DNA from 3 places in the Brevibacillus nitrificans genome. Region 1 is predicted to be linked to each of the others. Evidence: riboswitches for the same ligand, from Rfam matches in the RefSeq annotation. Region 1 holds a riboswitch; each other region holds the start of a gene.
The links. A riboswitch is a leader RNA that binds a small molecule or an ion and turns the genes downstream of it on or off. The one in region 1 is predicted to bind cyclic di-AMP.

Region 1 (5,288 bases):
TGCTAAGTCCATGAGTCAGAGCGTTGGTTACGATAGGGTTGCTGAAGGATTGGTTCGCCAGAGAAGGCTGTTCCTCGATCATTTTTTTGCGCCAGGCGGCACGCAGCTCAGGCTTCCCAGCTGGTGGGGCGTATTCGTAAATGTCTTTCGGCTGGTAAGCGGACAGTGTATCTTGGATCACTTTCAAATGCATGGGTTGTCCGTTCTCCAATGCGATCCCGATGGTTGCATTGTATTTCTTCGCTTTCGCTTTTGCCTCGGCAGATTGGCTGAGGATTCCCTCTTTTGGGAAATAGATCAGCTTGGCTAAATGGGACAACATTTCGTAAACATGTGGATTATCACGCTGAATGGTTGCATTCAGCTGTGCTGCTAATGCGTGCATGGTAGCCTCCCTCTTCAAGTAAAACATCTGTATCGTTTACCAATAAAGATAGCGCATATGCATCCATTTGTCATCTAGAAGGGGGACGATTTTTCTGATATTTGTACGGATTTCCTTTGACAGATGAAAAAGGCTTTGCTACGTTGAAATCGTAACAGAATGGCACGGGAGGGATTTTATATGGCTGAGCGGCTCATTGTTCGCTTGGGTGACCCCATTTTGCGGGAACGGTCGAAAGCAGTTTCGTCCGTCAATGCAAATACGGAAAAGATACTGAATGACATGGCGCAAACCATATATGCTGACAAAGGAAGGGCAGGTCTGTCTGCCATCCAAATCGGGATCGCCAAGAAACTGATTGTGATGGACTGCGGCGACGGACTGATCGAACTGATCAATCCGGTCATGCTTGAAATGGACGGGGAGGAAGAGGGGCCGGAAGCTTGTCTGTCGATTCCAGGAGTCGTTGGCATCGTCAAGCGGGCCACATACGTCAAAGTCCAGACCCTGAACCGCAAAGGCGAAACCGTTACGCTCGAGGCAGAAGGATTTACGGCACGCTGCTTTCAGCATGAGATGGATCACCTGGAAGGCATTTTGTTCATTGATTATGTAAATGAGCTGTACTCTGCAAAAACGGGGAAAAAATTAAAACCGCAAGACGCCAATCCGATTCTCATGCAGCAAAGACGTGTGGTTCGATAAGCGAATTGCAGGCAGGATGGGGAACGCATGAAACAGTGGAATGTAGTGATTACAGGCTTTGGTACTGTGGGCAAACAGGCGGCAAGGCTGCTTGCACAAAGGCAAGGGTATTATCGGGAGAAGTACGATGCCGATGTGCGTTTGGTTGGTGCCGCCCGCTCAACCAGCGCTCTTTATGATGCGAATGGTTTGGGAGAGGAAGCGTTGCTCGAGTGGGGAGCTTCTGGGAAAAGAGTGGACACCACCTTCTCAGGATATGAATTCCTCGCGTCTAGTCACGCGGATATCCTCATCGAAACCGGCCCGTCCGATCTAAAAACAGGCGGACCCGGGCTCATCTACATAAAGCAGGCGCTCGAGCAAGGGATGCATGCGATCGCCGTATCCAAAGGGGCGTTGGTTGTAGACTTTGCGGGTTTGTCGGCATTAGCGAAACAAAAAGGCGTCCACCTCAAGATCAGTGGCGCTACAGCAGCGGCACTTCCGACAATCGATTTGCTGCAGTACAATTTCGCTGGCTGCCAAATACTTGGGATCGAAGGCGTCTTCACAGGCACAACCAATTTTGTTCTGACGAAAATGATGGAAGAAGGCATTACGAGCGAAGAAGCCATTTTACGCGCACAGCAGATGGGAATTGCCGAGCCGGACCCATCCTTTGATATCGATGGCTGGGATACAGCTTGCAAGGTAACGATTCTTGCCAACGCTGCATTTGATGCGCAGGTAAAGCTGAGTGACGTTTCGCGGGCAAGTGTTCGTGAGGTAACGGACGAGCAGATTGCCGCATGGAAAGCAGCGGGCTTGACGCCGAAATTGATCGGTTCCATTCAGAAAACACCGCAAGGCATAAAGGCTGCGGTAGAACTTCAGGCAGTGGACGCTGCACATCCATTTGCAACGGTTAAAGGTACCACGAAAGCGGTTCGCGTGGAGACGGATGTGATGGGGGAGCTTCTCGTTATCGGAGGTAAGTCCGATCCGGTTGCCGCCGCTGCCGCCGCTTTAAAGGATCTGGAGCATATCATAAGGGGCCAGCGCGCATACTAAGCGGGTATTCCACTACAACGGTCTGATGAGGAAGGGGATAGCAGCTTGACTCAACAAAACGATGTGAGCGCTGAAATGCAACAAGTATCTGCCTATCCGACCAAGCAAAAAATGCACCAAAAAGACGTAGCGCTGCTGGAAGGGCAAGACTCCAGCTATATGCCGAAACAGACGCAAAGCACAGAAGACCAACAACAAACATAACGAAAGAAAGCCGAGCACCCTGTGAAGAGTGACTCGGCTTTCGCTTTTTTCATTATCCGATAAATTCTTGTACCCAGTAACCGTTGATGTAGCCAACGCCGATTTTCGTGAACGATGGGTTCATGATGTTTTGACGGTGGCCTTCACTGTTCATCCATTGGTTCATGACTTCTTCAGCTGTGCGTTGACCCATAGCGATATTCTCACCAGCAGTCATAAAAGAAACACCAAACTGCTTCATCATGTCAAATGGAGAACCGTACGTTGGGCTCGTATGGTCGAAATAGTTGTTGTTGGACATATCAGCCGCTTTTGCCTGTGCGACGTTGTTCAGGGAAGCATCCATTTCTACAGGCTTCAGACCCGCTTTTGCGCGCTCCTGGTTAACCAGATCCGCGACCTGCTTCACCACTTCAGAAGCTTGTACTTGCTGCTCCGCTTTTTTTGCTGGCTGCTCCGCTGCTACAGGAGTCTGTTGCACCGGTGCTTGCTGAACAGGTTGTTGTGGAACGGGCTGCTTCGCAGGTGCTTGTACAGGTTGTTGTGTTTGTACAGGCTGTTGATAACCAAACTGCGGCGCGAACTTCATTTGCGGCATATATGAAAACCACTGAGCCTGTTGTGGCATTTGAATAGGGGCTGCCGTTTTCAGTGGGCAATTCGTTGCTTCAGCGGCAGAAGCTGTGTTAGAAAAGCCGGAGAGGGCAAATCCCAATCCCAAAGTTGCGATTGCAATAGTTCCGAGGCGTTTCATATTCACATCGTCTCCTTTTTTTGGCCTACGAGGTTAGTTGACGGATTCGGGTTGAGGAAACAACCCTACGCACTTTGGCGATTCACCCCATGCAGATCTCTCATCTGCAAAAAAAGATCCCCCGCACTTCCATTCGAGAGGAAGTTTCGGCTGTTTGATTTGGCATGACCCAGAATAACAGACCTTTGCGAGAGAAAGATAGGAGTAATATTTGGTAGTGTCTATTGGAAATGGCTATAAACACCCGTGATAGCTATAGGAAGAGGCGATGAAAGAAAAACACCCTCTCAGCGAAAAAGAGGGTGTCTCCACTTGTTTATTCTGATTGCATTCCATCTGCATGCCAAGCCGTTAAGCCGCCTTCCAGAGCCGATGCACGATATCCTTTCTCCCTTAAAAGAGCAGCCGCTTTTTGTGCTTTGTTTCCTGATGTACATAAGGTGATGATCGTAGCGTCTGCGCAGGCTTGCGCTGTTTCTTCAGGCAAAGCTTGATCCTGTTCCTTCATATGTATGTAAGGCACGTTCTTGGTAGCGATCCCCGGCACGTGGAGGCTGCCTGATTGATACTTTTCGACATCTCGAACATCCAGAATAATTAGCTTCGCGTTTTCATGCTGCAGCTGTTCGAATTCACGTTTGTTTATGGTAGGTTTATTCAATCGTATCACTCCTTACACCAATTGTATCAGATACATAAGAATATGGCATGGCACAGTGAGCTGTTGCTTTTACTGGACAGGCATGGTAGAATAAGTTTGCTACTTGAAAATCCGATCGTAATATCCACGTGCGCAGATAGAGGATCCCTTACGTTTTTTTGAATGCCCGATTCACACTGGCGCGGTCATCGGAGCCGCAAGGATGAAAGAGAGGAAGGGCTTTCGTTGTTTTAGGTTTTCAAAAGATGTACCTTACTAGATTTTGAGTTCCGTACTACAAATACAAGCATATTATGCAAGAAGTAAGTAGGAATTCACATATCATGAAGGCATATCCATTCAATAGAAAGACTATTGATATTTCTTCATGATATGTGAGCTTTATTTGCTTCGGTAAATATGACTAGCATATTCAAAATTGACTTTTTTGGAGGTTTTTTTAAATGCAAACGAACGGAACAGTAAAATGGTTTAATGCAGAAAAAGGTTTCGGATTCATTCAAGTAGAAGGCGGAGACGATGTATTCGTTCACTTCAGCGCGATCCAAGGCGAAGGTTTCAAAACTTTGGATGAAGGTCAACGCGTTCAATTCAACATCGTTCAAGGCAACCGTGGTCCACAAGCTGAGAACGTAGTTAAACTGTAAGTCTCCTTCTAAAAAAACTGTCCGTTCGCGGGCAGTTTTTTCTTTTTCCCCCACTACCATTTCTTTCTAATTCCGCGTATAATCGAACCCTATGAAGAAAAGGGGGGAAGGCACGTGGAGTTATGGCTGGATCACTTGATTCGTACCGCTTCTTCGCTTCAAAATACCATTCATATCGAGCCGATCCTCAAAGGCTTTTCTACAGATCGAAAATTCCATGTGATTTTGTCTGACGGCGAACAGCGAGTGCTGCGAGTGGCGGATCGTGAGCAATGGGAGCAAAAGAAAGCCGAGTTTCAAGTATTGCAAACTCTGCAAGCGAGAAAAGGTGTCAAAGCCTCACGACCAATTGAACTTGGTTTCGTAGAGGAGTTCGCTATCTGTTTTATGGTGTTGTCTTATGTGGCAGGTGAGGATGCAAAAGATGCTCTTGGAAATTTGACCGCAGAGGAGCAGTATCTGATCGGGAAAGAAGCAGGCAGGCAGCTGGCTCTCATGCATACGATAGCTGCTCCATCCGAGATCACAGACTGGTACCAGCGCTGCTACGAACAAAAGCACTCTCGTTATGTGGAGGCGTATCTTGCGTGTGGTCATTCCATCGCGAATGCAGATCGCATCCTGGGTTTTATTGATACACATGCTGCAGCGCTTAGGGGTACACCAAGTGTTTTTCTGCATGATGACTTTCATGTGGGAAATCTGATTGTGGCGGGTAGACATTACGCAGGAGCCATTGATTTCAATCGCTTCGACTGGGGCGATCCCGTTCACGACTTCACCAAGCTTGCGTTTTTTTCGCAGGAAATCAGCACTCCCTTTAGTATCGGCCAAATCGATGGATATCATGAGCGAAAAGGGAGCATTTCGGAAATATTTTGG
Region 2 (5,288 bases), on a different contig from region 1:
CAGCTATCATCCGGAGAAGGAGATTTTGGTGACAGTAGGAGCCAGTGAAGCGATTGATATCGCGCTGCGCGCCATCCTGGATCCGGGAGATGAAGTGCTGGTCGTCGAGCCGTGCTACGTATCCTACGAGCCGGTCATTCGCCTGGCTGGCGGGGTGCCAGTGTTCCTGAAGACGACGATGGAAAACCAGTTCAAGCTGACACCACAAGAGCTGGAGACGCACATCACGCCACGGACCAAAGCGATTATTTTCTGCTATCCGAACAATCCGACAGGCGGCACGATGACTGCTGAAGAGTGGAAAACCCTGCTGCCTATCATCGAGAAGCACGATCTGCTGGTGATTTCCGATGAGATTTACGCCGAGCTGACGTACGGACGCATGCACGACAGCATCGCGGCGCTTCCGGGAATGAAGGACCGCACGATTCTGATCTCGGGCTTCTCCAAAGCGTTTGCCATGACAGGCTGGCGCCTCGGCTACGTCTGCGCCACCCCTGATCTGCTGGCAGGGATGCTGAAAATTCATCAATATACGATGCTGTGTGCACCGACGATGGCGCAGATGGCAGCACTGGAGGCGCTGCGTCACGGACGCTCGGACATGGAACGGATGATCGAGAGCTATCGCCAACGCCGCAATTACGTCGTGGATGGCTTCCGGGAAATCGGGCTGAGCTGCCACGAGCCGGATGGTGCATTCTACGCTTTTCCTTCGATCACATCTACAGGGCTGAGCTCGGCCGAGTTTGCCGAGAAGCTGTTAATGGAAGAGAAAGTAGCTGTCGTTCCGGGCGATGTATTCGGCGAAAGCGGTAATGGTCATATCCGCTGCTCGTATGCGACATCCATGGAGCAGCTGAAAAAAGCGCTGGAGCGGATGGAGCGTTTGATGGGGAAACTGTCGTAGGCTGTCCCATATATATAGAAGAAGAGTTCTCGAAAGAAGGGTCGCTTTCTTTTGAGGACTCTTTTTTGTTTCTCTTCTCGCCCCATCAAAGCCTCATCCCGAATGCTGATCATTTTGCTCCATGTAGGCCAAGTGCCGAAACCCCCACCCGCACATATCGCCCAAGACGGAGCTCAGCGTTTTTCCGTGCTCAGACAAGTAATACTCCACTTTGGGCGGGATCTCTTGATAGGGGCGGCGTACGATGAGACCGTCCTGCTCGAGCTCACGCAGCTGATTGGTCAGCATGCCCTGCGTGATATTTGGAAGCATGCGCCGCAGCTCTCCAAATCGCTTGGTGCCATCGTGCAGGAGGATGAATAAGATGAGCGGCTTCCACTTGCCGCCGATGACCTGAAGCGTGGCGAGAATTCCTTGTGTCCGTGTAGGATCGCGAAGTTCTTCTTGCACGTTTTTCCCTCCCTTCCTCATGCTCCATGTGCTCTTCGTTACTTTACCAGAGTATCCTGCTTTCTGACAGTACGCTGTTATTTCGTACCTAGTACGGTTTTTCATACTGTCTGCCCACAACCGAGCTGTCATCCATGGTACGGTTTTCAGGACGTAGTCTGAAGAAAAAGCGTACTTTTCAATCCTCCCTCTCTTTCGAATAATGGGGGATGTAATCCCGAGACGAAGCAACGAAAGAAAGGGTGTTCTTTGTGAAAATCATGGTGATAGCTGCGCATCCACGGCTCGCTGAATCTCGCGCCAATCGGGCGCTGTTGAGTGAATGGAAGAAGAATGGACAAGTGTTGGTCCGCGATCTGTATCAGGAGTATCCCGATTACCAGATTGATGTTCAGCGGGAGCAAGAGCTGCTGCTCGAATTTGAGAGGATTGTCTTTCAGTTCCCATTTTACTGGTACAGCTGCCCACCGCTTTTAAAGAAGTGGTTCGATGAAGTGCTTGTGTACGGCTGGGCATTTGGGCCAGAGGGCGTTCATCTGAAAGGGAAAGAATTTCTGGTCGCCACGACAGCAGGGGGGACGGAAAAGTCGTATCGTTCTGGTGGAGATAACTTTTACACGATCAGCGAGCTGCTTCGTCCTATTGAACGAACCTTGACGAAATGCAACGGAACGTTCCTGCCTGCCTTTGTCGTGTATGATGCCAATCAAGCTACAGACGAGATCCTCGCGCAAGAAGCGAAGCGTTGCGCGGAACACGTACAAACGTCCTTGAATGTTCTCTCACACTAAGGGACAAAAGGACCTTGGGGGATGTCCTTGAAGCAGATCAAACTGCTTATGGGGGCATCTTTTTCACGATCAAAAATGAAGAGAATTAGATCTTTACAAGCGCTTCGTACGGGAGTATTATTTGTTTCGTGATAAAGACAAATGGAAATAACCGATTCGCTGAGTCCCATTTTTGAATGGGAGCGGGGGAACCAAACGTGGCGGGACTTGTCGTGCCACATGGGGTGAATCTCGAAGATTTCGAGTAGGGTGACTCTTACACCCGAATCCGTCAGCTAACTCCGTAAGCGTACCAAGAGAGGCAACATTTACTTTGTGTATAAATGACATAGCCTAACTTTGCTATGCCCTGAAAGCCAAGTGAGTTTCCTTCTCGTTTGGCTTCTTTTTTGTTCTTTTTTTCGGGAAAAAGGAGGGGATTTAGGAAATATCTGAGGGGAAGCTGTCTACATCAAGAGGAGAAACTATCTGAAAAAGTATGTGAGGAGATCAACATGATAATGGGGTTGAAACGACTTTTAATCGGGAGACCGATGAAGTCAAACGCACTGGGTGAAGAAAAGCTCTCGAAGGTCAAGGCATTAGCCGTTTTGTCATCTGATGCGTTATCTTCTGTAGCCTATGGTACCGAGCAAATTCTGCTTGTGTTAGTTACGCTCGGAGCTGCTGCGCTATGGTATTCCATTCCGATCTCCATTGCGGTCGTAGGACTTTTAACCATTCTAATTTTATCTTACCGCCAGACGATCTTTGCTTATACAACAGGCGGCGGAGCGTATATCGTTGCCAAAGACAACTTTGGCACGTCGACCGGACTGGTGGCTGGCGGCTCGCTGCTCGTCGATTACATTTTGACCGTAGCCGTGAGTACCTCGGCTTCGACAGACGCGATTACTTCAGCGTTTCCGGTATTGCATGATCATCGTGTTCTGATTGCGTTGCTCATGATCATCTCCGTAACGATCCTGAACCTGAGGGGGATCACCGAGTCAGCGACGATTCTGATGTATCCGGTCTATTTGTTTGTCGTCGCGATTTTTCTCTTGATTTTGGGCGGTGCTTATCAATGGATGACGGGCAACGTCCAAGTACATGCACCTGTCTACGGCGCTGCGGTCCCGGGAATTACGCTCTTTCTGCTGCTGCGGGCATTCAGCTCAGGCTGTTCAGCTTTGACCGGCGTAGAAGCGGTATCCAATGCGATTCCCAACTTCCGAAGTCCGGCTCCGAAAAATGCAGCCCTGACCTTGATCATGATGGGGCTGATTCTCGGTGTGATGTTTATGGGCATCAGCTTGCTGGCTTACGTCTTTGGCATCGCTCCCAGCCCGAAGGAAACGGTCGTTTCGCAAATCGCATCCGCTGTCTTTGGCAGAGGGATCCTGTATTATTTTATCCAGGCTGTTACGGCTCTTATCCTGTTCCTGGCAGCGAATACTGCTTTTGCAGCCTTTCCCCTGCTCGCCTTTATGCTGGCCAAAGACCGGTTTATGCCAAACATGTTCATGGTCCGAGGGGATCGGCTCGGCTTCTCCAACGGGATCATTTTTCTCGGCATTCTGTCCGCGATTTTAGTGATATCGTTTGGCGGAGAAACGGAGAATCTGATTCCGCTGTATGCGCTCGGGGTCTTCATCCCATTTACGTTGTCGCAAGCCGGCATGATGAAGCGGTGGGTGACGAAAAAGCCTGCCGGATGGTTGGTTCCTTTTCTCATCAATACGATTGGGATGCTGACTACGCTGACGATCTGCCTGATCTTCCTGATCACGAAATTTTCCCAAGTCTGGACGATCTTCATTTTTCTACCGATCGTGATTTTTATCTTCCGCAAAATCAACGGTCACTATCAGGACTTGGCAAGCGAGCTGAGACTGGACATCACGACCGACAAGCCTCAGGCAAAAGGCAGCGTCATCGTGATTCCGGTGGCGGGTATTTCGCAGGTCGTGAAAAATACCATCAGCTACGCGCAGTCCCTGTCTGATGACATCGTGGCCGTCTACGTGGGCTTCAGCGACGAGGACATCAAAAAGATGGAGGAAAAATGGGAGCTGTGGAATCCAGGAGTACGCCTGATCGTTCTGCGCTCTCATTATCGAAGTATCATCAAGCCGCTGTTCAAGTTCATCGATACCGTGGAGTGGAAGAAAGCCGATACGGATCATGTGACGGTCATGATCCCGCAGTTCATCACAAAGCGTTGGTGGCATAATCTGCTGCATAACCAGACCAGCTTTTTCTTGCGGGCGTATTTGTTTGCCCGGCAGGATGTGAAGATCGCGACCGTACCGTATCGTTTGAAAAAATAGGCAGAAATTGAAAAGAGGCAGTCCCTGCGAAAGGGATTGCCTTTTTCGTTTATACAACGATCGTCGTGACGAGCTGTGTAACCAATGCAGCCAGGATCATGGAAATACTGGAAACCGTTCCCGTCAATGAGCCGATTTCAAAGGCTTTGGACGTCCCTGCCCCATGTGCGCTCGTACCCAGAAGAACTCCGCGGGCGATGTCATCCTGAATGCGCAGATAGGAAATGATGTACGGACCGATCACCGAGCCGAGCAGCCCTGTAATCAGGACGAGGACAGCTGTGATGGAAGGCACTCCGCCGATCATTTCGGAAACATTCATGGCGATCGGTGTAGTGATGGACCGCGGGATCAGACTGAACATGACCTGTTTGTCTACATGCATCAGCAAGGCCAGCAAGGCAGAAGAGACGACAGCGACTGCAGAGCCTGCTGTGACGCTCACTACGATTTGTGAAGCGTGTTTTTTCAACAACGGAAAATGCTTGTAGAGCGGTACTGCGAATGCGATGGTAGCAGGCTGCAGCATGTACGCCAGCCATTTTCCACCTGCGTTATAGGCTTCGTATGCCGTATGAGTGCCGAGGATCAGAAAGACCAGTGCAACAGGCGTGAACAGCAAAGGTGAAAACAACAGAATCGGTTTGTAGCGATAGAGCCTTTTGGCAATCAGATAAAGAACGATAGTGACGAAGAAGCCCAAGATACCGCCGATCATGATTGTGATTGCTCCTTCCGTTTGGCAATGCGCTGTGCCAAAAGACCGCTTGCGGCCATGACGATGGCTGTGCCAATCGCGATGACGATAAAGATTTGAAAGCCTTC
Region 3 (5,288 bases), 540 kb from region 1:
AGCATTGACGCTTATTCGTCCCTTTGATTTGTTTTTTATAAAGTGGGTGCCAAGCTCTGAAAATAAAGCAGCGGATGAATTGGCAAGGGCTGCGATCCGAAACAGGAAGTCGAAAGGGGGAGCGGGGGGAAATACCGCAATTTAGAAGAAATGTCCCGCTCTTTTTCACGATAGAATGGGGGAGCTGAAATTTTCTCACGTGCATCTGCCATGGATCCGTATGTGCGATCCATGCGACACGGAAAGGAGTGCGTTTGTGGACACACAGCAGGACATAAACCGAGCGCAAGGAACATTCGGGAGCAAAGCGAACTTTACGGTGGTCATCGTCATGATTTTGGGTGTATTCGTGGCGATTCTCAATGAAACGCTGCTCAATGTGGCGTTATCGAAAATCATGGCGGACCTCGGGATTTTGCCTAGTACCGCTCAGTGGCTGACTACAGGATATTTGCTGATCATCGGCGTACTCATTCCGGTCACCGCTTTTTTGCTACAGCGTTTTACCACTCGAACGTTGTTTTTATCAGCGATGGGATTATTTACAGTGGGAACGTTCATTGCGGCGGTTTCTTCTGGTTTTTCCCTGTTAGTCTTAGGAAGGATTCTCCAGGCGGCTGGCACCGGCCTCTTGTTCCCGCTCTTGACCAACGTGGTGTTTGCCATTGTCCCGCTGGAAAAGAGGGGCTCCGCAATGGGAACGATCGGGATCGTCATCACGTTTGCTCCGGCAATCGGTCCGACATTGTCTGGAATCATTGTGGAGCATTTCAGCTGGCGATACCTTTTTTACGGAGTACTGCCCATCGCTGTTTTTGTGATGATCTTTGCCTTTATCAGATTGAAAAACGTCACAGAGACGACCAAACCAAAGGTAGATTTGCTATCGCTTCTGCTCTCGACTGTTGGATTTGGGGGAATTGTGTACGGATTTAGCAGTGCGAGTGAAGGACATGGAGGATGGGCAGGCTACTCAGTCTTGCTGCCGATTGTGGTCGGTCTCTTATCGCTGGTGCTCTTCACCATTCGGCAGTTAAAAATTGCGGAGCCTTTGCTTGACCTGCGAACCTTCCAGTATCGCATTTTTCGAATCTCTACCTTAATCATGATTATCGTGATGATGGCGATGTTCGCTGCGATGATGCTATTGCCGATCTTTCTCCAGAACGCCTTGGGTTACAGTCCGTTTGAGGCTGGATTAGTGATGCTGCCAGGGGGAATCATCATGGGCATCATGTCACCCATCACGGGCAGGCTGTTCGATAAATTCGGAGCGAAGTGGCTGGCGATTGTAGGCTTGATTTTGATTGCACACACCTTGCTGCAATTCGCGTTTATTACCGTTACGATCTCTTACCTCACGATCATGCTGTTCAATACACTGCTCATGCTGGGGATTTCCATGCTGATGATGCCCGTGATGACAAATGCACTCAATGAGCTGCCACCGCCTCTGTATCCACATGGCACCGCGATCATTGGGACGCTGCAGCAGGTAGCAGGAGCTGTCGGGACTGCCTTGTTGGTAACTGTCATGATGAATGGGACCGATCGATATTTGCAAAACTCCGCACCTGGCCAGGATGAATCTACCCTGCGTATGCTCTCGATGATTGCAGGAATGAAAAGTGCGTTCCTGCTGGCATTTGCTTTGGTTATCGTCGCTTTGCTTGCTTCCTTTTTCCTGAAGCGCGCAGGCAAACCGAAGCAGCCACAAGGCGCGAAGCAAGTGTCACCGAACTGATTAGGGAAAGAAGACCGTCTCTGACGTACCGAAGGGATGGTCTTCTTTATGCTTGTTGACATTTGGTAAATTTCACTATACAATTATCTTGAATTTGAGATATTTCTCCAATAAAATGGTGAGACGCGACTTTTTCTCCCCATAAATCTCTAATTTAAGATATACGATTTCGAGAGGGGTTATTCCGATGAGTGAATTTACAAACCTGGTGAAACAAAGAAGGTCCGCAACAAAATTTATACCCGATGTAGAAATATCGGCAGATGAGCTCGATGAGATCTTTTCGCTCGTGAAGTTTGCTCCCTCTGCGTTCAACTTACAGCATACTCATTATGTCATCGTCAATGATGCAGAAATGAAGAACAAAGTCTTTGAAGCCGCACAAAAACAGTATAAAGTGAAAACTGCATCAGCGGTGATCCTGGTCCTGGGCAATCAAGAGGCACATACGCAGGCAGGGAAAATCAATGAGGGGCTTCTCCAGCTGGGGGTAATCGATAAGCGGGAATACGACGACACTGTCTCCTCGATCCATCGGTTTTATGAAAAAGGGGGCGAGGCGTTAAGACGCGATGAAGCTATACGATCTGCAAGCCTGTCTGCCATGCTGTTCATGCTGGCAGCCAAAGAGAAAGGGTGGGATAGCTGCCCGATGATTGGCTTTGATCCCGAAGCGATTCGCGAGCTGCTTAGCATCCCAGAGCAGTACGTACCGGCATTGATGATCACGATAGGCAAGGAAGATATGTCGAGCCAAAGAGTCCGAGGCTATCGCAAGCCAGTTGGAGAGTTTGTCAGCTATAACCAATTTACTGTGAAGTGAAAAGCAGGTTTACATAAGGGCGAAAGCATTTCAACGAATGAATGCTGCGGCTGGGTGGATACTAATATCGTGGAAAGTCCCGCCGAGTACAGAATGTTGCGCTGAATATGCAGCCGCTATCTGCCCAGGTAAAAAACAAAACCAAAAACGCCGGGCCCTAGTTACAGGACTCGGCGTTTCTATCCCTTTTCATTATCCGATAAATTCTTGAACCCAGTACCCGTTCACAAAACCTACACCGATTTTGGTGAAAGCAGGATTCATGATGTTTTGACGGTGGCCTTCACTGTTCATCCATTGGTTCATGACTTCATCAGCAGTTTGTTGGCCCATCGCGATGTTTTCACCAGCGGTCATGTAAGACACACCAAATTGTTTCATCATATCGAATGGAGAGCCATACGTAGGGCTTGTATGGTCAAAGTAGTTGTTGCTGGACATGTCAGCCGCTTTTGCTTGTGCGACCTTGTTTAGGGAAGCGTCCAGCTCCACTGGCTTCAGGCCTGCTTTAGCCCGCTCCTGGTTAACCAGATCAGCTACCTGCTTCATGACAGCGGATGCGTCAACTTGCTTTTTAGCTGGCTTCGCGGGTTGTGGAGCAGGTACCGGCTGCTGTTGAACCGGCTGTTGTACAGGCTGCTGAATAGGTGTCGCGTATTGTGGTTGAACAGGTTGTTGCATCACGGGTTGATAGCCGTATTGTGCTGTATATGGGAACGATTGAGTTTGTTGTTCAAGGGCCGCGGCAGAAGCTGTGTTAGAAAAGCCGGAAAGAACAAATCCCAATCCCAAAGTCGCGATCGTAATTGTACCAAGGCGTTTCATATTCACATCGTCTCCTTTTTTTGGCCTACGAGGTTAGCTGACGGATTCGGATTGAGGAAACAACCCTACGCACTATGGCGATTCACCCCATGCAGATCTCTCATCTGCAAAAGAAGATCCCCCGCACTTCCATTCGAGAGGAAGTTTCGGCTGTTTTGTTTGGCATGACCCAGAATAACAGAGATTCACCTGTGAATGAAAGGCATAAATTTTGGTAGGATTCATGTGTTATATGCGGACGCGGGTCGAGAGCGCACGTCTTCCTTGCAAGAAACGACTGACTAGATCGGTATCAACAAGTCGTTAAACTTGCTCTTAGCGCTTGAAGGAAGACAAATGATTCTTCAGATGGCAAGCCAGTTGAATTTTTAGCATGTCCTCCTGACTGTCAAATCGAAGACCTAGTCGTTCCTCGATGCGTTTTAAGCATTGAGACAGGGTATTGATACGAATATGAAGTTTCTTTGCCGTATCGATCGCGGATCAGTTACATGCCACATACTGCATGAGCGTTGTCTCCGAATCACTGCTTTGAATGTGGGCCGCGCGCAGGGGAAGGAATATTTCTTCGGAAAACTTCTCGATGTCCTGCGAGGACTGATGCAGAAAAAGCGATTAATCCCAATCTCTTCGTAGCTCATGAGACCGGATTGGTGCGGTTGATTAAAAAAGAGATGGTCTTCTGGGCTTCCTCATAGCTTTTGGCTATCTCTTCTACATTGAGGTAAGTACCACCGATACCACCGTAAAGGAAATGTTGATCGGTGTTCAGCCATTCCCGAACAATCGTTTCCAGCTGTGAGGTGATATGCTTTATTTCAGCAGCCTCATTCACGGAAAAAAGCAGCGTGATTTTGTTGTGAAATCCAAAAGTCCGTTTATTGATGGCGGATAGCCGTTGATTGATTTTCGATAGCAGCCGTTGCAGCCGGGCTTCCACTTCATAAGGTTCAAAAGATCCAGGGATTTCGCATTAGCAAACAAACGTATAGGTGTTGATTTTAAAAGGAAGGGAGACAATCATGCATCCTAATAGCACCGACCCAATGAAGATCGGGTATAATGCCTCTAAAAAGATCATAATGTTTGGAAAACTACTGGTTCATCCCAGTAGTTTTTTCGTTTTTCCTACATTGCCATCCAAACAAACGAAATGTTGACAAAGTCCACTAAATCAACTAGATTAATTGTTGACTATGTCCACTAAAGGAGGCCAACCATGAGCCTGGATGAAGGCATCATCGCAGATATTCGGCAATTCAATCGCTTCTATACCAATATTCTTGGTGTGTTAAACAAGCATGTATTGGATACCGGATATACGTTGACAGAGGCGCGGGTTGTCCTGGAGATTGGCTTCATGGAGCCGTGTATTGCGAATCAGCTGGTCGAAAAATTAGACATGGATCGCAGCTACATGAGCCGAATCATCTCCAAGCTCCAAAAGGATGGGCTTCTCGAGAAGGAAAGCTCCCCATTGGACAACCGGACGAGCCTGATTCGACTGACTCCAAAAGGGGCGGCGTTGTTTCAACAGCTGAACGAAAGATCGGATGAACAGATCGAGCGGCTGCTAGATGGGCTATCACCAACAGAAATCAGTGAGGTACGTTCTTCGATGTTGTTTATTCAAAGCAAAATGAACCGATTGGAGAGGGCGCAGAATGATTCGATTTGAAAATGATTATACAGAGGGTGCACACAAGCGGATTTTGGAGCGGCTATGGGAAACGAATGAAGAGCAGACATCCGGGTACGGGACGGATGAGCATTGTGAAAAGGCGAGAGCGTACATTCGAACAGCGTGCGACGCACCGAATGCCGATGTCCACTTTTTAGTGGGAGGAACGCAGACCAATACGACTGTGATCGCCTCCATTCTTCGCCCGCATCAAG

Region 2: linked by a shared signal. The riboswitch ahead of EDM59_RS13555 (APC family permease) and the one ahead of EDM59_RS04560 (CAP domain-containing protein) in region 1 are both predicted to bind cyclic di-AMP.
Region 3: linked by a shared signal. The riboswitch ahead of EDM59_RS06855 (CAP domain-containing protein) and the one ahead of EDM59_RS04560 (CAP domain-containing protein) in region 1 are both predicted to bind cyclic di-AMP.

The regions. Positions count from the first base shown of each region.
Region 1 covers NZ_RHHU01000003.1:539,918-545,205, forward strand. The annotation lists gene EDM59_RS04545 (aminotransferase class I/II-fold pyridoxal phosphate-dependent enzyme) at 1-385, opposite strand, end outside; gene def (peptide deformylase) at 566-1,090, shown strand; gene EDM59_RS04555 (homoserine dehydrogenase) at 1,118-2,140, shown strand; gene EDM59_RS30960 (hypothetical protein) at 2,186-2,344, shown strand; gene EDM59_RS04560 (CAP domain-containing protein) at 2,397-3,098, opposite strand; cyclic di-AMP (ydaO/yuaA leader) riboswitch at 3,106-3,260, opposite strand; gene EDM59_RS04565 (rhodanese-like domain-containing protein) at 3,415-3,759, opposite strand; gene EDM59_RS04570 (cold-shock protein) at 4,203-4,406, shown strand; gene EDM59_RS04575 (aminoglycoside phosphotransferase family protein) at 4,521-5,288, shown strand, end outside.
Region 2 covers NZ_RHHU01000009.1:37,567-42,854, forward strand. The annotation lists gene EDM59_RS13540 (aminotransferase) at 1-910, shown strand, start outside; gene EDM59_RS13545 (winged helix-turn-helix transcriptional regulator) at 1,004-1,360, opposite strand; gene EDM59_RS13550 (NAD(P)H-dependent oxidoreductase) at 1,612-2,151, shown strand; cyclic di-AMP (ydaO/yuaA leader) riboswitch at 2,299-2,457, shown strand; gene EDM59_RS13555 (APC family permease) at 2,646-4,463, shown strand; gene EDM59_RS13560 (LrgB family protein) at 4,513-5,181, opposite strand; gene EDM59_RS13565 (CidA/LrgA family protein) at 5,178-5,288, opposite strand, start outside.
Region 3 covers NZ_RHHU01000003.1:1,076,781-1,082,068, reverse strand. The annotation lists gene EDM59_RS06870 (reverse transcriptase-like protein) at 1-145, shown strand, start outside; gene EDM59_RS06865 (MDR family MFS transporter) at 332-1,744, shown strand; gene EDM59_RS06860 (nitroreductase family protein) at 1,932-2,567, shown strand; gene EDM59_RS06855 (CAP domain-containing protein) at 2,760-3,392, opposite strand; cyclic di-AMP (ydaO/yuaA leader) riboswitch at 3,400-3,554, opposite strand; gene EDM59_RS31740 (helix-turn-helix domain-containing protein) at 3,708-3,869, opposite strand; gene EDM59_RS06845 (CdaR family protein) at 4,030-4,332, opposite strand; gene EDM59_RS06840 (MarR family winged helix-turn-helix transcriptional regulator) at 4,612-5,070, shown strand; gene EDM59_RS06835 (threonine aldolase family protein) at 5,057-5,288, shown strand, end outside.